Regions from separate parts of the Mesorhizobium sp. WSM4806 genome, predicted to be linked through region 3. Evidence: predicted binding sites of a transcription regulator. Region 3 holds the regulator's gene; each other region holds the start of a gene.
The links. The regulator LexA, encoded in region 3, represses DNA repair genes until DNA is damaged. The targets are predictions, from matches to a motif close to TGTTCNNNNTGTGTTCNG.
Positions count from the first base shown of each region.

Region 1: the regulator LexA is predicted to act here: its motif matches at 3,165-3,182, upstream of AC0L2M_RS15595 (single-stranded DNA-binding protein).
Region 2: the regulator LexA is predicted to act here: its motif matches at 2,123-2,140, upstream of AC0L2M_RS26995 (ImuA family protein).
Region 4: the regulator LexA is predicted to act here: its motif matches at 3,351-3,368, upstream of recA (recombinase RecA).

Region 1 covers NZ_JBVVQZ010000009.1:72,095-77,574, reverse strand. Annotated here, with positions in the region: gene uvrA (excinuclease ABC subunit UvrA) at 1-487, opposite strand, end outside; gene AC0L2M_RS15615 (hypothetical protein) at 1,251-1,469, opposite strand; gene AC0L2M_RS15610 (ATP-dependent Clp protease proteolytic subunit) at 1,627-2,232, opposite strand; gene AC0L2M_RS15605 (SRPBCC family protein) at 2,254-2,712, opposite strand; gene AC0L2M_RS15600 (ArsR/SmtB family transcription factor) at 2,732-3,046, opposite strand; gene AC0L2M_RS15595 (single-stranded DNA-binding protein) at 3,284-3,799, shown strand; gene AC0L2M_RS15590 (OsmC family protein) at 3,932-4,357, shown strand; gene AC0L2M_RS15585 (MarC family protein) at 4,444-5,073, opposite strand; gene AC0L2M_RS15580 (hypothetical protein) at 5,152-5,480, opposite strand, start outside.
Region 2 covers NZ_JBVVQZ010000020.1:100,815-106,294, reverse strand. Annotated here, with positions in the region: gene AC0L2M_RS27000 (DUF6504 family protein) at 1-1,102, opposite strand, end outside; gene AC0L2M_RS26995 (ImuA family protein) at 1,044-2,099, opposite strand; gene AC0L2M_RS26990 (metallopeptidase family protein) at 2,285-2,707, shown strand; gene AC0L2M_RS26985 (DUF1737 domain-containing protein) at 2,935-3,141, opposite strand; gene AC0L2M_RS26980 (HpcH/HpaI aldolase/citrate lyase family protein) at 3,167-4,051, opposite strand; gene AC0L2M_RS26975 (DUF4153 domain-containing protein) at 4,614-5,480, shown strand, end outside.
Region 3 covers NZ_JBVVQZ010000041.1:4,293-9,772, reverse strand. Annotated here, with positions in the region: gene trpD (anthranilate phosphoribosyltransferase) at 1-732, shown strand, start outside; gene trpC (indole-3-glycerol phosphate synthase TrpC) at 737-1,588, shown strand; gene moaC (cyclic pyranopterin monophosphate synthase MoaC) at 1,655-2,152, shown strand; gene AC0L2M_RS33940 (molybdopterin molybdotransferase MoeA) at 2,152-3,357, shown strand; gene lexA (transcriptional repressor LexA) at 3,462-4,214, shown strand; gene AC0L2M_RS33930 (ComEC/Rec2 family competence protein) at 4,208-5,480, opposite strand, start outside.
Region 4 covers NZ_JBVVQZ010000004.1:140,256-145,735, reverse strand. Annotated here, with positions in the region: gene AC0L2M_RS08345 (cysteine desulfurase) at 1-297, shown strand, start outside; gene AC0L2M_RS08340 (SUF system Fe-S cluster assembly protein) at 303-695, shown strand; gene sufA (Fe-S cluster assembly scaffold SufA) at 785-1,165, shown strand; partial or broken gene AC0L2M_RS08330 (GFA family protein) at 1,360-1,856, opposite strand; gene AC0L2M_RS08325 (TfoX/Sxy family protein) at 1,947-2,270, shown strand; gene AC0L2M_RS08320 (PfkB family carbohydrate kinase) at 2,286-3,218, opposite strand; gene recA (recombinase RecA) at 3,492-4,589, shown strand; gene alaS (alanine--tRNA ligase) at 4,878-5,480, shown strand, end outside.

The DNA.
Region 1 (5,480 bases), on a different contig from region 3:
CTTTGCGGCCTCGCACCATCGGCGCCAGGATGAACAGACGCGTGCCTTCCTCGACCGCCAGCACGCGGTCGACCATCTGCGACACCGTCTGGCTCTCGATCGGCAGGCCGGTGGCCGGCGAATAGGGGATGCCGACGCGCGCGAACAGCAGCCGCATATAGTCGTAGATCTCGGTGACGGTGCCAACCGTCGAGCGCGGGTTCTTCGACGTGGTCTTCTGCTCGATGGAGATGGCCGGCGACAAGCCGTCGATCTGGTCGACATCAGGCTTCTGCATCATTTCGAGGAACTGCCGCGCATAGGCCGACAGGCTCTCGACGTAGCGGCGCTGGCCCTCGGCATAGATGGTGTCGAAGGCAAGCGACGACTTGCCTGACCCCGACAGCCCGGTCATGACGATCAGGCTGTCACGCGGCAGGTCGAGATCGACATTCTTCAGATTGTGTTCGCGCGCCCCGCGAATGGAAAGATATTTATGGTCGGCCATCGCCGGTCGCCGCCTCAGATCTGGAATCTCGTGGGATGGCAGGTTGTCCCGACCATCCCCTATGTAGGTAATTTCGCCACCGTTTCGAGAGAACTCTCGACCAAGCCTTTAACCGTCTTTCGCGCGGGCGAGCAAGCGGAAAGAACAAAGGCCGAACACGCTCCTGACAAATGCGTTCATGTAAACCACAGCCGACGTCGCGCTGCTCAAAACGGATGCAAAGTTCGGATTCGCCACACAAGCGATCACGTTTTTGGTAAATCGGCTATCCAACTGTTGACGTCTCGGGCTCAGGGGGGCAGACTCCAAACGTCAACCGAAGCCGACCGTCTTTCGATGGCCTCGCCGCCCCAAGGCGGCCTGCGAGACGCCGCAGGCTTTGCGATATGCGCTTCGGACGACACCAGTCGCAATGGACAGAAAAGGAGAGCAAAGGAATGACTCCACCGGACAGTCCCTTGAGGCTCCACGTGTCGCTGGAGCCGCGGCAGGCATAAGTGCCAGGGCCAGGCGTCTGCGCCGCCCGACAAACCGTGACCTGCCGATCCCATTAAAATCAGAGACTACTAGTCGGATCGTCGGCTGAATGCCGCGAAGCATCCGAAATCAAAAGCCGGCAGTGTACTCCCGGCAAGTTTGGATTTCAGATCCAAAAAAGCCCCGACCGTTTGCGGAAGCAGCGGCGGGGCTGTTCGTTTCAGAGCCGCAGGCGCACGAGTGCCTTGAGATTGTGGCAGCGATGAAGGCCGATGGAGGTGTCCTATCACCGGGGGGCCTTCATCGAGCCCGCGCCGACATCGAAGGTTATGCTGCCGGAAATCCTGACATCGGTATCGCCGATCTTGAACTGGCCGTTGCTGGACACGGCCTCGTCGGGTTCGGCAGCCGGCTTGGCGATGCGATAGTCGTTGGTCACACCGGGCAGCGTGCCGTTCTGCGAAGGCGGTGAACTGTCTTCGGCGAACGCCGCGCCGGAGGTCATCGCCGCGACGGCGATACCGATAATCAGCCGGTTCAAGCAAATGCGTGAGATCTCAGACATCGGCGGACTGTATCGCCGCACTCTGGCCGAAGCCAGACCGGTGGCGATCAAACTAGCCGAACGGCTGACCGACGTTGCTTATGAGCCGGCTACCCTTTCACGCCGCTCTCTTACGCGTGTCAAAAACATGGTCGACAAGGCCCCATGTCTTTGCCTCCGCGGCGGTCATGAAATGATCGCGGTCGAGCGTGCGTTCGACTTCTTCGAACGTGCGACCACAGTGGTGCGCGTAAAGCTCGGTCATGCGCCGCTTGGTCCTGAGGATGCCTTCGGCGTGGCGCTGGATGTCGGAGGCCTGGCCCTGGAAACCGCCTGACGGCTGGTGCAGCAGGATGCTGGCGTTGGGCAGCGCGATGCGTCGCCCCGGTGTGCCGGCCATCAGCAGGAACGAGGCCATCGAGGCGGCAAAGCCCATGCAGACGGTGGATACCGGACTGCTTATATACTGCATCGTGTCATAGATGGCGAAACCGCTGGTCACCACGCCGCCCGGCGAATTGATGTAGAGGGAAATTTCCTTATCGGGATTGTCGGATTCCAGCGACAGGAGCTGGGCACAGACCAGCGCCGACACATTGTCGTCGATCGGACCGTTGATGAAGACGATGCGCTCGCGCAGCAGCCGCGAAAAAATGTCGAAGGCGCGTTCGCCGCGGCTCGACTGCTCGATCACCATCGGCACCAGATTGGCAAAACCGCTCATCGCTTTTCTCCGTTGTGCTGCTCAGGCCGCGCGCAGGACGAGGCGAGGCGTGTTTGCGGCTATGGTCTGTCTGGGGCTATGTGCGTTGAGCGAAACCCGGCAACCGGCGCCGGCAATCGCAGGCGTGGCTACTCGCGCAAAGCCGTTGTGGACGATGCGCAGATGGGTGCCGCCCGACACAGTGCGGTCGAGCGTGAAGGTGACGATACTGTCCAGCGGGCTGGTGAGCGGATCCGCTGTATCGCCAAGCGCCGGCCGCTCCCGCCAGGAATAACGCAGCAGGCGTTCGGGCTCGGCGTCGAGGATTTCGCACTCGATCGGTGCATCCGCCTTGGCAACGGCAAAGCGGCCGCCGATCTCCGGCTTGATGTCGTTCGGCATCATCCAGGCCGCGAGCAGGTCCGGCACAGTCAGCGCCCGCCACACTTTTTCCGGCGGATCTGGAAGCTCGCACTCGAACTCGATTGAATCTGCCGCCATGTCGGAATGCTGTTTGCCGTCATTGGTCCATATCCTTCAAAACCGCCTTGAGCCGTTCGATACGCTCGGGCCAGAACGCACGGTAACGCTCGATCCAGCCGAGCAGAGGGTCAAGCCCTTGCGGATCGGCGCGATAATAGGCGTTGCGGCCGGCTCGCCGCTCGGCCACCAGGCCGGCGCCGCGCAGCACTGCAAGATGCTGCGACACGGCCGGTTGCGACACGCTCATGCCGCTGCGCAGTTCCGACACCGTCATCTCGCCGGCGGCGAGCCGTTCGTAGACGGCGCGGCGCGTCGGGTCGGCAAGCGCTCGAAAAATCTCGGCTTCGATCATGCCGGAAGCATAAGTCTACGCTTATTGATTTGGCAAGCAGTCTTTTCGCGCCCATATGGAACGGTACGGCGGAACCCATCGATTGCTGACATTCCTTGACAAAACGGATTGATGGTTATAGAACGAAAAGAGAACAAAAACCTTGTGGGAAAAGCCAGCCACGGCAGGCGGGGAATGTCCGCAGTCTATAAGGTGAGAGCGAGAAAAAATTGTTTCGGATGAGCGCGGAGAAGTATCATGGCGGGTAGCGTCAACAAGGTCATTCTGGTGGGCAATCTCGGGGCGGACCCGGAAATCCGCCGTTTGAATTCGGGTGAGCCGGTCGTCAATATCCGCGTCGCCACGTCGGAAAGCTGGCGCGACAAGACTTCCGGCGAGCGCAAGGAAAAGACCGAGTGGCACAATGTCGTGATCTTCAACGAGCAGCTCGCCAAGGTCGCCGAGCAGTATCTGAAGAAGGGTGCGAAGGTTTATGTCGAGGGCCAGTTGCAGACGCGCAAATGGCAGGACCAGACCGGCAATGACCGCTACACGACCGAAATCGTGCTGCAGAAATTCCGTGGGGAACTGCAGATGCTCGACGCACGCGGGCAGGGCGAGGGCGGTCAGGTCGGCAGCTATGCCGGTGGCGGCAGCAGCCGCGGTTCCGATTTCGGCCAGTCCGGCCCGGGCGAGAGTCTCAATCGCGGCGGCGGCGGCAACAAGGGTGGCGGCGGTTCGTCGCGCGAACTCGACGACGAAATTCCGTTCTGATCGCTTGGAGCGAGCGGCTCTGCGCGAGCTGACAGCCAGCTATTTGAGGCCACGCATTGGCGTCCCGAAAATCTATCTTGGATTTTCGGGACGTTGTGCGTTTGAGCGGTGTGCGGTGAAAGGACGTATCAGGTGAAAGCACGGGTCAAATGGGTCGAGGAGCGCACTTTCGTCGGCGAGTCCGGCAGCGGTCACAAGATGGTGCTGGGAACCGCGTTCGGACCGGACGGCAAGACGCCGGGGCCGAGCCCGATGGAACTGGTGCTGCTCGGCACTGGCGGCTGCTCGGCCTATGATGTCGTCCACATCCTCGAAAAGGGGCGAGAGGCGGTCGAAGACTGCGTGGTCGAACTCGATGCCGACCGGGCGGAGAAGGAGCCGCGGGTGTTCACCCGCATCCATATGCGTTTTGTCGTCAAGGGCCGCGCGCTTTCGCCTGACAAGGTCAGGCGGGCAATCGATCTTTCGATCGAAAAATACTGCTCGGCCTCGGCAATGATGGCCAAGACCGCCGAGATCACCCACGACTTCGAAGTTATTGATACGACGGCGAAGTAGGATAGCGTCCAGTGGCGGTTCGTTGCGCGAGCTGGACGACGAAAATGACGGCCTCGGCGGCGATCAAGCGCGAGACCGCCTCATTTTCATGCTGCCATCAACGCTTTGACGCCATCGGCGACGAACTGAACGGCAAGCGCCGCCAGGATGACGCCGAGCAGCCGTGTCAGGATCGAGCGGCCGGTCTGGCCGAGAATACGGTCGATGCGCTCGGCCAGCACGAACACCAGGTAGGTGATGACAAGGCAGATCGCGATGATGCCGACAAGGGCTGCCTGCGCGCCAAGACCTGGAAACGAGCCGGACAGCAGGACCGTCGCTGAAATCGCTCCCGGACCGGCGATCAGCGGGATCGCCAGCGGAAAGGCGGCGATGTTGTGGATCATGTCCTTGGTGATGGCGACGTCGCCGATCTTCTCCTTGCGGTCCTGCCGGCGCTCGAACACCATTTCGAAGGCGATGAAGAACAGCAGGAACCCGCCGGCGACGCGGAACGCCGGCAGCGTGATGCCGAACACCGACAGGATCGATGCGCCGGCGATTGCAAACAGCGCCATCACCAGGAAAGCGATGATCGAGGCACGCACGGAAACCTGGTTGCGCTCCTCGCGGTTCATGCCGCGCGTCACGGCGAGGAAGAGGGGCGCCAGGCCAGGCGGGTCGATGGTCACCAGAATGGTGACGAAGGCGTTGAACAGGCTGTCGAAGCTCGGCATCTCTGACCCTCCCCGCCGGGCAGTGCCCGAGATCCCAGCATTGGTAGAGCAAAGCGGCGTCAGGGGAAACCATGCAGGTCAGGCGCTGGCGGTGCGCCGCGCCAGGAACTCGACTTCGAGCCGCCAGGTCGCGCCGTCGTCCTGCGAGCGTTCGCCTAGCCAGCGGAACGAATTTTCGGTGATCCGGGAAAAGCTCCAGCGCACCGAGGCGCCGGTGCCGTCGGCGCCTTGCTGGACGATGGTGTCGCCCTCGGCGCGGCCGAGCTGGCGGCTGTAATACTGGGTGCGCGGATCGCTCCAGAAGATATGCCAGGCGTCGACGCCGGGGTCATAGACGCGCAGTGTCGTGCCATAAAAGGTCCATTTGCCGAGCGAGCTCTGTGCGCCACTGTTCCGCACGGGCAAGA
Region 2 (5,480 bases), on a different contig from region 3:
CCGCATAGGGAAGCATGGCGACGGCGCGCTCGGGCAGATGACTCTCGACGGCGACCGGTTTCAAAACCGCGCTGTCGCCGAGCCGGGCGCGGATGCGGTCGGCGAAAAGCGCGATGTCGGCGCCGTCGTCGCGCGTCTCGCCGGTCAGATCCGCCTGCTGCATGTCGAAGGCCGCGGCCGACAGCACCGAGAGGCGCACGAGATCGAAGCCATAGCCGGCATCGATGTCCTGTTCGAGCGCGGCAAGCCTCTCGTGGAACAATTTCTGGATCAGCAACGGCTCGCGCAACGGCCGCGAGGTGCCGACGGCGATGCGGCTGACGGCGCCGTCCACGCGGAAAAGCAGCAGCGCCAGCCTTCTTGCGCCCTCGCCGCGGCGCTCGAGGTCCGCCTTCAATGTCGTCGCCAGCATTTTCACCAGCCGCTCTATTTCGTCGGTCAGCATGATCGGTTCGGCGAGATGGCGTTCGACCGAAAGCGGCGCCACCGGCAGGCGCGGCGACACCGCCTCGTCGAGGCGGCCGAGCGCCTGGTCGAGACGCAAAAGCAGCGATCTGCCGAAGCGGCGGGCCAGCGGCGCGCGCGGTGCTGCCATGACGGCGCCCGCCGTGCGCAGGCCGACGCTTTCCAGGCTGGCGCGGATGTCAGGCTCGATGCGCAGCGCCGCCAGCGGCAAGGGCGCGAGAAGCGCTTCCTCCTCGCCACCGGGGACGATGCGATCACCAGAAAACCGCGCTGCCGCCCAGGCTGCACCTGGTGTGGCGGCAAGGCCGGCGCGGACATCGAAACCCTGATGGAAAAAGCGCGACAGGATGTCGTCCAGCATCGCCCGTTCGCCGCCGAAAAGATGGGTGCAGCCGGTGACGTCGAGGAACAGGCCATCGGCTGCGTCGATCGCCACCAGCGGGGTGTAGCGGTCGCACCAGTCGGCGAGGCTTTCGAGCAGGCGGCGGTCGGCCTCGGGATCGGCTTCCACGACGTCGATCGACGGATGCATGGCGCGCGCGTCGGCTATGCCCATGCCGCGCTTCAGATGAAGCGCCTCAGCCCGCTCGTCGAGGGCGGCGATGCGCTGCGCGTTCGCCTGGCGATGGCTGATCACCAGCGGCAGGTGATCCGACGGCCGCGAACGCCAGGACCGCCCCAGACGCTGGCGCAGGATCCTTTCCGCGGCGAGATGCGGAAACCACAGGGACAGGATTCGCTGCCCGTTCTTGCCGTCTTTCCCCGGCCCTTCTTTCCTCGAAACTGCGTTCATCGGGGTTCCACTCCAGTGTGAATTGTCCTGGCAAGGCGGTGCGGCTCTTGCCGATGCTGACGGTGAAGGCGGGACGGCCGATCGAGCCGGCGAGCGGCCCGGCGATCGTCTGGCGTGGTGCCGACGGCGCCGCCGACAGGACGAGGCGGACGGGTGCCGCCGTCGGCTCGGGTTCGCCGGCCTGGCGCAGCAAAAACACCGGCCGGCCGGCGCTCTGTGCCCGGGCGTGCAGCCGCCGCGTCGCGGTGAGGTCCAGCCGCTGCGGACTGCCGCGGATTTCGAGGATGACGGCGGCGAGCGCCGTCATCCGGGCGGCCTCCTCGGCGGTCCACAGCGCATCGAGGAGCCTTGGCGCCTCGGAAAACAGCAATTGCTCCGGCTCGATGCCGAAAAGGCGATGAAGTCCTGTGGCATAGGGGAAGCCGGCCTCGCGGAAGATTTCCGCGGTGCCGATCCACAGGACCGGCAGTCGCGGCCCCTGTTTGAGGATCAGGCTGACGAGCGACAGGGCGAAGCCGGCGACGGCCCCGGCATCGCGGGTCGCGGCGCCATGGATCTCGCTCAGCGCCGCCTTCGGCAGGCCGCCGCCGAGCGCAGTATCGAGATCTTCGGCGCCGGTGCGCAGAAACGCATCGGGCGGCGCCACGGCGAGGCCGCGGCGGACGATTGTCAGATTCTTGGGCGTGATTTTTTTGGACGTGACATCAGCTGTTGGATTCCGGGGCGCATCAACGGGGGCTGCGGCCGGCGCCTGCAGGCGCTCGGGCAGCGTTCCCTCGATCTTCGCGATCTGGCGGCGCAGGGCAAAAACAGTCTCCCGCGCCACGGCGCTTGTCGCCATGACGGTCAGCTTCCACTCACAATTGTTCCTGTTATGTTCTAATAGATTCCAGAGGGCGGCCGAAGAGTCAAGCGGAGTCATGGGCGCAGTCATGAGGAATTTATTCCTGCCGCGCGTGGACGGCAACCCGGCCAATTGCCGAGTCCGGCGCGAAAGCCTATATGCCGGGATCAGAAGGACAAAGCATGGCCCGCATCTACAAAACCCGTACCTGGCACGACGAGCTTTCGCCGTCGATGGAGGAAATGGAGTTCCTGGCGCTAGAAGCTTACGCCCATCTGCCGGAGGAGTTTCGCAAGCTGACCGGCGAGATCGTCATCCAGATCGCCGAATTCCCGACCGACGAGATCATGGACGATTTGTCGCTGGAAACGCCTTTCGACCTGCTCGGCCTGTTCGAGGGGCGCGGCATCGCCGAGCGCTGGAATCCGCAGACCGGCGAGGGGCCGAACCGCGTCACGCTCTACCGCCGCGCCATCCTCGACTACTGGGCCGAGAACGAGGAGACGCTGGGCGACATCGTCACCCATGTGCTGATCCACGAGATCGGCCACCATTTCGGCCTGTCGGACGATGATATGGAGCGGATCGAAGAGGCAGCCGAGTAAAGGGATCGACGTCTCATTCCTTCGCGGCCCCCCTCTGTCCTGCCGGACATCTCCCCCTCAAGGGGGGAGACTGGCAGCTTTGGCCCGCACCGCACACGCTGCAACTCTGAAGATTGGCGAAAGCCGATGCGACATCCGATCTCCCCCCTTGAGGGGGAGATGTCCGGCAGGACAGAGGGGGGTGCTGGCCCGCCGACATCTGGAAGATGTTTATGCTCGATGCGATGTCACCAATCGCTGAGCTTGGTGCCAGGGCCGTATTCCTGGCCCTCGACATCCTTCACCACGGCCTGGCCGCAGCGCATGACCTTGGTCTGCTTGTCGTAGGAATAGGTTGGCGAGCCGAACAGGTGCCAGCCCTTGTTCAGCGCCGCCGTCACCTTGTGGCAGAAGCTGGAATCGTCCGGGCCGGACAGAAAGCGGTAGAGTTTCATTTTTCATTCCTGTGGTGGGTTGCGATCATGTCCCGCTGGCGCTGGCGGCCGCCTTCGCCAGCAGTTTCTCGGCCTGCGCCAGATGCAGCCGCTCGAGCATTTTTCCGTTCAGCGCAATGACTTGCCTGCCGGCATTTTCGGCAAGCGCGAAGGCCTCCTTGACCGCACGCGCCTCGGCCACGCCTTCGGCAGATGGTGCAAAGGCGCGGTTTGCGGCATCGATCTGGGCCGGGTGAATCAGCGATTTGCCGTCGAACCCCATGGCGGCTGCTTCCGTGCATTCGCGCGCAAAAGCGTCCAGATCACGAAAATCGTTGAAGACACCGTCAAGCAGGTCGAGGCCACCGGCGCGTGCTGCGAGCACCATCTGCATCAGCCATGGCGTGAGATAGCGCCGGTCGGGCGTAGCGAGAATGCCGGTGTCCTTGACCAGGTCGTTCGTTCCGGCAACGAAACAGACCAGCCGCGAGGCCGGATCGCGGCCAAGCTCGGCAATCGGGCCGATGTTGAGCAGCGCCTTGGGCGTCTCGATCATCGCCCACAGCTTCACCGCGTCGGGTGAAAAATTGTCGTCGAGGACGTCGCCGGCTTCCAGGACGTCGCGCGGCGTGTCGACCTTGGGCAGCAGGATGGCGTCGGGCTCGCAGCTTGCCGCCGCCAGCAAGTCCTTGGCGCCCCATTCGCTGGAGAGCGGGTTGATGCGCACGATCATTTCGCAGCGCAGGTTTGCGCGGTGAGCGAAAATATCAGCCAGTTTTTCGCGCGCAAAAACCTTGTCGGCCGGGGCGACGGCATCTTCGAGATCGATGATGACGGCATCGCAGGCCAGCGACGAGATCTTGGCCAGCGCCTTGTCGTTCGAGGCCGGGACGTAAAGCACCGAGCGGCGCGGGCGGCAGGTTTCAGTCATGCCTGATCTATGCCGCCTGGAGGCGATCGAAGCAAGCACACAGGGCAATCGCTTCGGGCAGTCATAGCTTGCATTGGATGCAAGCCAATCATCGAAGTTGGCGCCGCCCCTCATCGCCCTGCCGGGCACTTCTCCCCGTATAGGGACGGGGAGAAGTGGGTGGCGCAGCCTCGACGCCATTCTTGCAACGCTGGTGATTGGCGAAACCGGCGATGAGAGCACCCTCTCCCCGTTACTATACGGGGAGAGGATGCCGGCAGGCAGGTGAGGGGCAGCGCAAGAGCCCGGAAAGGGGTGACGGGGCGGATTCAAAGCTGAAGTGATTCCTGACCCTGCACAAAAACTGCACAACATTGCGGAAAATCTCCTCGGACCCGCCTCGCTGCCTGCATTTCGGCCGGCGAAAAGGGCGCATGCAAGAGCGCGAAAAGCCCCGTTGGTTCCTGCCCCTCCGCGATGACGGTTGCTGGCTCATCGATCCGCCGCGTTCGGCGACTCTCTTTCCCTTCATCCGCAAATCTCCGCCCCCCGGCCGGATCAAAGCCGCTGAGAAAACCCGATCATGACATCGCTGCTTACCGCCGCGCCGGGCACTTGCGCGCGCTTCGGCGTTGCCGTCCTGCTTGCCGCGCTGGCCGATTTCTTCTTCTATGGGCAGCCGGTCGGCATCACGCTCTTCCTGTTCGGCATGACGCTGGCCGCCGCGGCCGCGGCGCTCCAGCCGTCGGCGCTCGGCGCCGGCCGGGGCTGGTTCAAACCCGTTGGCCTGCTTGTCGGGCTACTGCCGTTCCTTGAAAATGTCAGCGCGCTGTCCGTCGCGATCGGGCTTGCGGCGCTGGCCGTCTTTACGCTTTCGCTGGTCGGGCGGCTGCGGCGCGGATTTGCCCGCATTGCCGGCCAGGTCGCGCTGTTCCTGCTCGCAGCGCCGTTTCGGTTCGTCCACGATTTCGTCCGCTGGCGCAAGGCGGCGCAGCGGCTTGGCCGGCGGCGCATCGGCTTTGCGGCGATCGCCGTCTGGATCATGCCGCTGACCCTGGGCGCAGTTTTTCTGGCGCTGTTCGGCGCCGCCAATCCGGTTATCGAGAACTGGCTGTCGCTGATCGATCTCCACGCACTGCTCGACCTCATCCAGCTGCCGCGGCTGGCCTTCTGGCTGCTCGTGCTTGCCGGCGTCTGGGCTTTTTTGCGGCCGCGCCTGCCGCGCTTCTTGCGCCGCATTGCGCATCGGGGGACACCTGTCCCTGTCAGCGGGGTGACGACAACGACAAAACCCGCCAGGGCGATCGAGGACATCATCTTCGGCAAGGCCGCCATCCTTCGCGCGCTGGTGGTCTTCAACATCCTGTTCGCGATGCAGACGGCGCTCGACGCCACCTATCTGTGGGGCGGCATCGCCCTGCCCGACGGGCTGACCTACGCCGCCTATGCG
Region 3 (5,480 bases):
ACCGCATCCGCGTTCGTCATCGCCGCCTGCGGCGTGCCGGTGGCCAAGCACGGCAATCGCGGACTGTCCTCGCAGACCGGCGCCGCCGACGTGCTGACCGCGCTTGGCGTCAAGCTCGACATCCCGCCGGAAACGATCGGCCGCTGCATCCACGACGCAGGCGTCGGCTTCATGTTCGCACCGGCGCATCATCCGGCGATGAAGCATGTCGGCCCGATCCGCGCCGAGCTCGGCACCCGCACAATCTTCAACCTGCTTGGCCCGCTCTCCAATCCGGCTGGTGTCGTCAGGCAGATGGTTGGCGTCTTCTTGCCGGAATGGATCATGCCGGTGGCCGAGACGTTGAAGGCACTGGGCGCCGACCACGCCTGGGTCGCCCATGGCGACGGCTATGACGAGATCACCACCACCGGCGAAACCCAGGTCGCCGAACTGGTCGGCGGCGAGATCCGCAGCTTTACGCTGACCCCGGAAGCGGTCGGGCTGAAGCGGCATACCAAGGACGAGTTGCGCGGCGGCGATGCCGCCTACAACGCCCAGGCGCTGCGCGACATGCTGGGCGGCGCTGCCGGCGCCTTTCGCGATACGGTGCTGATGAACGCCGGCGCCGGACTGGTGGTGGCGGGAAAGGCGACGACGCTTGCCGATGGCATGGCGACGGCGGCGCAAGCCATCGACAGCGGCCGGGCGCTAAAGGTGCTTGACCGGCTGGTCGAGATTTCAAACGGATAGCGCCGTGTCTGATATCCTGCGCAAGATCGAAGCCTACAAGCGCGACGAGATCGCGGCGGCGAAGGCACGGGTGCCGTTTGCCGAAATCAAGGCACGGGCGAGGGCTACCGATGCACCGCGCGGCTTTCTCTCGGCCCTTGAAGCCAAACGCAAATCCGGCAGTTTCGCGCTGATCGCCGAGATCAAGAAGGCGAGCCCGTCCAAGGGCCTGATCCGCGCCGATTTCGATCCGCCGGCGCTGGCCCAGGCATATGCCAAAGGTGGGGCTGCCTGCCTGTCGGTGCTGACCGATGCGCCGTCTTTCCAAGGGGCGCCTGAATTCCTCACCGATGCGCGCAGCGCCGTGACATTGCCGGCTTTGCGCAAGGATTTTCTGTTCGAGCCCTATCAGGTGTTCGAGGCCCGTGCGTGGGGCGCGGACGCCATCCTGATCATCATGGCGAGCGTCGATGACGCCGTAGCCAGGGAACTCGAAACGACGGCTTTCGAGCTCGGCATGGACGCGCTGGTCGAGGTGCATGACGAGGCCGAGACGGAACGCGCGCTGAAACTGTCGTCGCGGCTGATCGGCATCAACAACCGCAATCTCCGGACATTCGAAACCAGCATCGAGACATCGGAGCGGCTCGCGGCGATGGTGCCGGCCGACCGGCTGCTGGTCAGCGAGAGCGGTATTTTCTCGCACCAGGACTGCCGCAGGCTGGAACGGAGCGACATTGGCACTTTCCTCGTCGGCGAGAGCCTGATGCGGCAACTGGACGTGGCCACTGCGACGCACCTGCTTTTGACGGGCAAGGCGCCCGCCAATGCATCTGCCCGAAAGTCGGAATCGCTTTTCGGAGAGCATGATGCATAGATACAAAGCGTTAGAGCGTGCTTTGTGCGTCCAAACGGACGGACGTCGCTCCAGGGTGACCTGACGATGTCGGCCGCCCTCACCCATCTTGGCGCGGAAGGCGAAGCCAATATGGTCGATGTCGGCGACAAGGCGGAGACGACGCGCACGGCGATCGCCGAAGGTCTTGTCTCGATGCGGCCCGAAACGCTGAAAATGATTCTGGACGGCGATGCCAGGAAAGGCGACGTGCTGGGCACGGCGCGCATCGCCGGCATCATGGCGGCCAAGAGGACGCATGAGCTGATCCCGCTCTGCCACCCGCTGCTGTTGACCAAGATATCGGTAGATATCGAACCGGACGCGAAGCTGCCCGGTCTGAAGGTCACGGCGCTGGCCCGCGTCACCGGCAAGACCGGCGTCGAGATGGAAGCGCTGACTGCCGTCTCGGTCGCCTGCCTGACCATCTATGATATGGCCAAGGCGGTCGACCGCGGCATGGCGATCTCCAACATCAGGCTGATGGAAAAGACCGGCGGCAAATCCGGCGACTACAAGGCGGACGCCCAGGGGGCAGGCCGATAATGGCGCTGCTTGCGGTCGCCCAGGCGCTCGAGCACCTGCTTGAGGACGCTGCGCCCTTGCAGGCTGAAAGCGTCGCCCTGATGGACGCCGCCGACCGCGTGCTGGCGGAGCCGCTCATCGCGCTCCGCACCCAGCCGCCATTCAACGCGTCGGCCATGGACGGCTATGCCGTGCGGGCCGACGATGTCGCCTCCGTGCCCGCGAGACTTTCGGTGATCGGCATGGCGCCGGCCGGACGCGGCTTTGCCGGGACAGTCGGCCCGGCGCAGGCCGTGCGCATCTTCACCGGCGCGCCGCTTCCCGCTGGCGCCGACACCATCGTCATCCAGGAGAATGTCCGCGACCTCGGCGGCGGCATCGTCGAAGTGACCGCGCCGACGGTTGAAGGCCGCAACATCCGCCGCCTCGGGCTCGATTTCTCGCAGGGCGACGCGCTGCTGGAGAAAGGCCGCCTGCTTGATCCGGCGGCATTGTCGCTGGCGGCATCGGCCAACCACCAACAGGTCAGCGTGGTGAAACGGCCGCTGGTCGCCATCATCGCCACCGGCGACGAATTGCTGCCGCCGGGCAGCGACCTTGGCCCCGACCAGATCATCTCCTCCAATGCCTATGGCGTCGCCGCCGCGGCCCGCTCGGTCGGCGCCTGCGCACTCGATCTCGGCATCGCCCCCGACCGCAAGGAGGCGATCGCCGCGCTGGTGAAAAAAGCCGTCGCCGCAGGCGCGGACGTCATCGTTACGCTGGGCGGCGCCTCGGTCGGCGACCACGACCTCGTCCATGACGTGCTGACCGGTGAAGGCATGGCGCTCGATTTCTGGAAAATCGCCATGCGGCCCGGCAAGCCACTGATGTTCGGGCGGCTGGGCGACATCCGCTGCATCGGCCTGCCCGGCAATCCGGTGGCCAGCCTGGTCTGCACGCAGCTCTTTCTGAAGCCGCTGCTGGCGCGGCTCGGCGGCCGCGCTTTCCGCCAGGACATGCGTCAGGCGCGGCTTGGCGCCGCCATGCCGGCCAACGATCTCAGACAGGACTATGTACGCGCGGTGGTGAAGGAAGAAGCCGGCACGCTTGAGGCAACGCCGTTCAGTATCCAGGATTCCTCGATGCTCAGAATGCTGGCCGACGCCAACGGACTGGTCGTGCGCGAGCCATTCGCTCCCGCGGCCGCAGCGGGCGCCGCCTGCAGCGTGCTGATGCTACGCTGAACAAAGCGTCAACACATTCATTAAACTTTAAATGGTTGCGGAACACAACTGGAACAGATAGTGTTTGTTCTGGGTTTGTTTTTCTGATTCTGTTGGGGGTCGCGATGCTGACACGCAAACAACATGAACTGCTGATGTTCATCCACGAGCGGCTGAAGGAAAGCGGCATTCCGCCCTCGTTCGACGAGATGAAGGAAGCGCTCGACCTCGCCTCCAAATCGGGGATCCACCGGCTGATCACGGCGCTGGAGGAACGCGGTTTCATTCGCCGCCTGCCCAACCGCGCCCGCGCGCTGGAGGTGCTGCGCCTGCCCGATTCGATCGCGCCGGGCCTCAATGCGGCGCGCAAATTCTCGCCGAGCGTCATTCAAGGCAGCCTTGGGCAAGGCGGCCTTGGACAGGGCGGCCTCGGACGGCAGATCAAGCCGGCGCCTTCGCGCATGCGTGCGGCCGGCAATGACGACGACGTCGTTGCCACCGTCTCCATACCGGTGATGGGCCGCATCGCTGCCGGTGTGCCGATCGACGCCATCCAGCACCAGACGCATTCGATCTCGGTGCCACCGGACATGATCACCGGCGGCACGCACTACGCGCTGGAGGTCAAGGGTGATTCGATGATCGAGGCCGGCATCTTCGACGGCGACACGGTCATCATCCGCAACGCCGACACCGCCCAGCCTGGCGAGATCATTGTCGCTCTGGTCGACGAGGAGGAAGCGACGCTGAAGCGATTCCGCCGCAAAGGTGCCTCGATCGCACTGGAAGCCGCCAATCCGGCCTACGAGACGCGCATCTTCGGGCCGGACCGGGTCAAGGTGCAGGGCAAGCTCGTCGGACTGATCCGGCGTTACTGAACGGCAGGCTTCTTGGGTTTCTCGGCCCTGAGGTATGGCGGCAGGCCCCTCGCCTCGCGCGAAAACCGCCGCTGCTCATGCCAGGGCCTGTATGGCTGTCTGACGGCAAAACGGATTTCTGCGCGCGTCGTCGCCGATAGCGGATCGAAGAAGACGGCGGCACTGCCCATGCGAGCGAGCTGCCGTTTGGTGACGACGAGAACCAGCGGGTTGCGGCAGGGTTTGTAATAGGCTGTGGCATCGTCGATGACGATCAAATCCGCAAAGGCACAGGCCGGCCGCGCGGTTTTGCGGTTGTCGGCGAGCGCAATGAGCGCGCCGGACGGATGCCGGGCCAAGCACAGGCCGGCAGTGCAGGTGAAAGGCGCTCCCGGCGGCAGGTCGGCCGGGTCGGCGATGTCGAACCGCACATCTCCTTTTTCGAATGTCTCCGGCTCGACGATCGTTGTTGAAACCAGCGCATGTTTCCAGTTGTCGGTGGTGAATTCGTTCGAACGCATCCGGTTGACGGCAAGTTCGCCGCCGCCGATCGGCAGCGCCACCAGATGCGCATCCTCCGAGATCAGCACGTCGGGGGTGCGCGTCTCGGAAATCGTCAGCAGGCCGGCGAGCGCAAAGGGAAGTGCCGCAAGCCGCAGCCATGTCGTCGCCATCGTGGCGATGACCAGGGCGACCGTCACCAGCAGAACCGATTGCAACGAAATCAGGCCGACTGCATCGACCGGCGAACGCTCCGAGATCCATCCCGAAATTGCAATCATCGCCGTCAGGCCCTTGCCCATCATGTAGAGGAAAGGGCCGTCGAGGCCGAAAGGCATTGCCAAGGCGCTGAGGACGGCCAGGAACATGACGATCGTGACGATCGGCATGACGGCCAGATTGGCGAACAGGCTGAGCGGCGAGACGCGCTGGAAGTGCCAGATGGCGAAGAGCGCGGTGGCGCTGCCGGCAATGATGGACGTCATTGCGATGGTGCCTGCCCCGGCGACGAGCTTGCGCGTGACGAAAGCGACCGGTGACCGTCGCTGTCGCGGCGCCTTGGCCTTGTCGGCACGATAGTCGGACCAACCGGCATAGGCGCCCACGAGAGCCGCAGTCGCGGCGAACGACATCTGGAAGCTTGCGCCGACCACCTCGTGCGGCGACACGACGATAACGGCGATGGCCGAAATCGCCAGGTTGCGCATGGTGAGTGCCGCCCGGTCGAACAGCACGGCGACAAGCATTACCGCCAGCATGATGAAGCTGCGTTCAGCCGCGACCACG
Region 4 (5,480 bases), on a different contig from region 3:
AGGGATTATGCCCATCAGCGGCTGCGCGCCATCAATTCGCTGCGCATCTTCGGCGAAGCGCCTGACAAGGGCGCCATCATCTCCTTCGAACTGCAAGGCATTCATGCCCACGACGTGTCGATGGTGATCGACAGGCAAGGCGTCGCCGTCCGTGCCGGCACCCATTGCGCCCAGCCGCTGTTGAAACGTTTTGGCGTAACCTCCACATGCAGGGCATCGTTCGGCATGTATAACACCAGAGCCGAAGTCGACGCTTTGGCCGATGCGCTCGAAAAAGCGCGAAAGTTCTTCGGATGACGATCATGGATGATGTAGGCCACACCGCTGAGACCACGTCGGAAACGGTAACCAATGAGGTGGTTTCCGCCTCGGCCATTCCCGCCGACGAACTGGCACGGCTGACCGACGACATCGTTTCGGCGCTGAAGACGGTCTACGACCCGGAAATCCCGGCCGACATCTATGAGCTCGGCCTGATCTACAAGATCGACATCGAGGACGACCGCTCGGTCAAGATCGACATGACGCTGACCGCGCCGGGCTGCCCGGTGGCCGGCGAAATGCCGGGCTGGGTGGAAAATGCCGTCGGCGCCGTCGAAGGCGTTTCCGGCGTCGAGGTCAACATGACCTTCGATCCGCCCTGGTCGCCCGACCGCATGTCGGAAGAGGCGCAGGTCGCGGTGGGCTGGTATTGAGGCGCACTTGCGCCAGGCAGAAAACTTCACCATTTTAGGTGAAGACTCATTCCGCAGGCCTTGAACCTGCGCGAACGCGGAGAAAAAGAATGGGACGCTTCGCCGTCATCACGATGACCGAAAAGGCTGCCGATCGGGTTCGCGAGATCGTCGCGACCCGTGAGAATGCGCATGGCATTCGCCTTGGCATCAAGAAGGGCGGCTGCGCCGGCATGGAATATACGGTCGACCTGGTGACCGAGCCCAACACCAGGGACGATCATATCGAGCGCGACGGCGCCCATGTCTATGTCGCGCCTGAGGCAGCGCTTTTCCTGTTCGGCACCGAGATGGATTTCGAGCAGACGACGCTGCGCACCGGCTTCACCTTCCGCAACCCGAACCAGAGCTCGGCCTGCGGCTGCGGCGAATCGGTGGAGCTCAAGCCGGCCGATCTGAAGGCCCTGGCCGAGGCGCGCGCATCGGCCTGATCTTCCTTCGCCCCCGTGTCCCCCTCATCCGGCCCTTCGGGCCACCTTCTCCCCGCTGGGGAGAAGAGGCTTGCATCAACGCTGGCCACCTCCTCTCCCCTCGGGGAGAGGTCGGATTGCCCCGAATTGCCCTTCGCAATTCGGTTGGCAATCCGGGTGAGGGGGCTTAGCCTATGCGAACGGGGAGAAGGGACCTAATCCACCCACATTCCCGTTCGTTTGTGCCAGTCTGCGATCGATTCCTCGGGATAGACGTCGAAGACCTTGTCGTCCTTGCCGATTTCGGGCTCGACCCAGTTCGCCCTGTATTCAGCATGAGGTGCACCTTTTCAGGCGGTTTCGGCAGGTCGGTGTCGATCGCCGAGGCGAAGGGGTGGACCAGTTCCGGCCAGGTCCGGTCGTAGAGCCACAGTGCCGATCCGCATTTCCTGCAGAAGTTCCGCTCGCCTGACGAGATCTCGCACTGCGGATGCTCATCATCCTCGATCTCGGCCTGGTAGGCGCCAAGATTGCGCTTGCCCTTGATTTTCAGCGTCTCGTAATCGGCGCCGAGATTGATGGCAAAGCCACCACCGCCCTGCTGCTTGCGGCAGATCGAGCAGTAGCACAGCATGAAAGGCACCGGCGTGTGGCTTTCCACCTCGAAGCGGACAGCATTGCACCGGCAGGACCCTTTGAGCAGAAGCGGCATGAAAAACTCGGACGAAATTGGTTTTCAACTTGTCAGGATGGTGCCGGTTGCGGCGATGACAAGGGGAAATCCGGATGACATGATTGCGGCATGGACAATGAACGCATTGCCGAACTTTTCGAAGCCCTCGGCCCGGTCAGCATTCGCAAGATGTTCGGTGGCAAGGGCATCTATTTTGATGGCGTTATCGTCGCCATCGTGGTGCGTGGCGAATTGATGCTGAAGGCCGACGCGGAAAGCGCGCCCGAATTCGAGGCGGCCGGCTGCCGGCAATGGACCTATACCGGGTCGCGGCACGGCAAGCTGGTGTCGATGCCGTATTGGAGCGTTCCCGACAGCGCCTTCGACGATCCGGATGAGATGGCGGTCTGGGCGCGGCGGGCCTATGAGGCGGGGCTGCGGGCCGGCAAGTAGCTGCTGGTCGTCACCTCATGCCAATTCCTGCGGCTCGGGCACAAGGGCCAGCGCGTCGGCAAAGTCTGCCGCCGTTAAGCCCGGCACAAGCCCGGCACTTTCGATCGCGAGCATTGCCGCGGCAACGCCGTCGCGCAGCGCTGCGCGCAGCGTCAGGCCGCGCAGCAGGGCGGCGACCGTTGCGCCCGCCAGCGCATCGGCGGCGCCGTCCGTGACTTTTTTCGGCGGCAGGATCGAGAAGGCGTCGGTTTCGTCGAAACCGAGCACTGGACCGTCGCCAGCGGTGACCACGCCGCTTTTCAGGCCGGCGCGTCTTAAGCCGTCGACAATGCCACGCTCGTCAGCATCGACGTCGGCGCCGGTAAGCGCGCCGGCCTCGTGCCGGGTCATGAAGGTCATCGCCAGAAACTCCAGCACCAGCGTCAGCCGCGCCGCCTTGCTGGGCGAAACGGCAAGTGCAAACACCGGCTTGCCGGCTGCAAGCGTCACCAGCCGCTCGAGCGCCGTCGACGGCAGGTTGGCGTCGCACAGAACCGCATCGGCGGTGCTGATTGCCTCGCGCACCTTGGCACGGCGGATCTGCTTGGCAAGCGCCAGGTCGTAGAGCGCTATGTCGGCAAGACCGACGATCAGCGCGCCGTCGCCGTCGAATATCGTCGTGTTGCTCGGCGTCGTGCGATCGAGGAACACCACGGACAGATCGGCAATGCCGGCCGCAGCGACGGCGCGCGCGACCGTATCGGCCAGAACATCGCCGCCGCGAACCGAAAGCAGCGAGCCGGAGACGCCGCGGCGCACGGCGCAGCGCAGCGCATTGAAGACGGCGCCGCCAACCTCCTCGCGCATCATGCCGGGATTTGACGCCGCCGGCACAAAGGCGCCGGCAAGCCGGCCGCGCCGCTCGATATAGACGCCGCCCACTGCCAGGATCGTCGGCGACTTCATCATGCCCAGTGAGATGACCTTGTTGCCCGGATGGAGACTAGGTTGTCCGGCGGAACCCGGCAACCCGAAGCGCGATTCGGAAGATGCCCAGCAGAATCCTGCGGGTGAAGCGGGATACATCCTGGGGTGAAAACGCGAAACAAAAAAAGAACAAATCCGGATACTGTTGGTTTTTCAATCGTTTGTCTCCCCTTGCCAGACGAGAACAAAAAAGGTACAAATTAGTAAGGATTACGGATTGTCCGGCCTTCATTGACGACCAAGGGGTGATGTATCATGGCTCAGAATTCTTTGCGGCTTGTAGAGGACAAAACGGTGGACAAATCAAAGGCTCTGGATGCGGCGCTGTCGCAAATCGAGCGTGCCTTCGGCAAGGGCTCGATCATGCGGCTCGGCGCAAACGAGCAGGTCGTCGAGATCGAAACGGTGCCGACCGGTTCGCTTGGCCTCGACATCGCGCTCGGCGTCGGCGGCCTGCCGCGCGGCCGTATCATCGAGATCTACGGGCCGGAAAGCTCGGGCAAGACGACGCTGGCGCTGCACACTGTGGCGGAGGCCCAGAAGAAGGGCGGCATCTGCGCCTTCGTCGATGCCGAGCACGCGCTCGACCCGGTCTATGCCCGCAAGCTCGGCGTCGATCTCGAAAACCTCTTAATCTCGCAGCCCGATACCGGCGAGCAGGCGCTGGAGATCTGCGACACGCTGGTGCGTTCCGGCGCCATCGACGTTCTGGTGGTCGATTCGGTCGCGGCGCTGACGCCGCGCGCCGAAATCGAAGGCGAGATGGGCGATTCGCTGCCCGGCCTGCAGGCCCGCCTGATGAGCCAGGCGCTGCGCAAGCTGACCGCCTCGATCTCGCGCTCCAACACCATGGTCATCTTCATCAACCAGATCCGCATGAAGATCGGCGTCATGTTCGGTTCGCCCGAGACCACGACCGGCGGCAACGCGCTGAAATTCTATGCTTCGGTACGCCTCGACATTCGCCGCATCGGCTCGGTCAAGGACCGCGACGAGGTCGTCGGCAACCAGACCCGCGTCAAGGTGGTCAAGAACAAGCTGGCGCCGCCCTTCAAGGTGGTCGAGTTCGATATCATGTATGGCGAGGGCGTGTCCAAGACCGGCGAGCTGGTCGACCTCGGCGTCAAGGCCGGCGTGGTCGAAAAGTCGGGCGCCTGGTTCTCCTACAATTCGCAGCGTCTCGGCCAGGGCCGCGAGAATGCAAAACTGTTCCTGCGCGACAATCCCGACACGGCGCGCGAGATCGAATTGGCACTACGGCAGAATGCCGGGCTGATTGCGGAGAAGTTCCTCGAGAATGGTGGTTCCGAAGGCGGAGACGACGGTTTCGAGGACGAAGCTGGCGCCATGTAGGCTTCGGCAATGGCCGGAGTTTGGCCATGATTCCCGCACATCACCTCCAGCCTGTGTAATCGAGTTCTGTATTGTTGCGTTCGAACCGCCGGCCTAGCGCCGGCGGTTTGCGTTTCAGCGGTGGCGCCGAGATGACCGGCAAGCCGGCAACGAGATGACCGGCAAGCCCCGCAAATTGGCCCAATACCGTGTTTCTGGACAGGGTGCAACGCGGCGGCTAAAAGGCCATGTCCATTTGCCGTCGGCCGGGCCGACGGCTCTCTCTAAAGCTAAAAGGCAGTGTTATTCATGAGTGGCGTGAATGAGATCCGGTCGACATTCCTCGACTATTTCCGCAAGGAGGGTCACGAGGTCGTCGCGTCGAGCCCGCTGGTGCCGCGCAACGACCCGACACTGATGTTCACCAATGCCGGCATGGTGCAGTTCAAGAACGTTTTCACCGGCCTGGAAAAGCGACCCTATTCGCGTGCCACGACAGCTCAGAAGAGTGTTCGCGCCGGCGGCAAGCACAACGACCTCGACAATGTCGGCTACACCGCGCGCCACCTGACCTTCTTCGAGATGCTCGGCAATTTCTCGTTCGGCGACTATTTCAAGGAGCGCGCCATCGAGCTTGCCTGGAACCTGATCACCAGGGAGTTCGGGCTGAAGAAGGACAAGCTGCTGGTCACGGTTTATCACACCGACGACGAGGCTGCCGGCTACTGGAAGAAGATCGCCGGCTTTTCCGACGATCGCATCATCCGCATTCCGACCTCGGACAATTTCTGGGCGATGGGCGACACCGGACCTTGCGGTCCGTGCTCGGAGATCTTCATCGACCGTGGCGAGCACATCTGGGGCGGCCCTCCCGGCAGCCCCGAGGAGGATGGCGACCGTTTCCTCGAATTT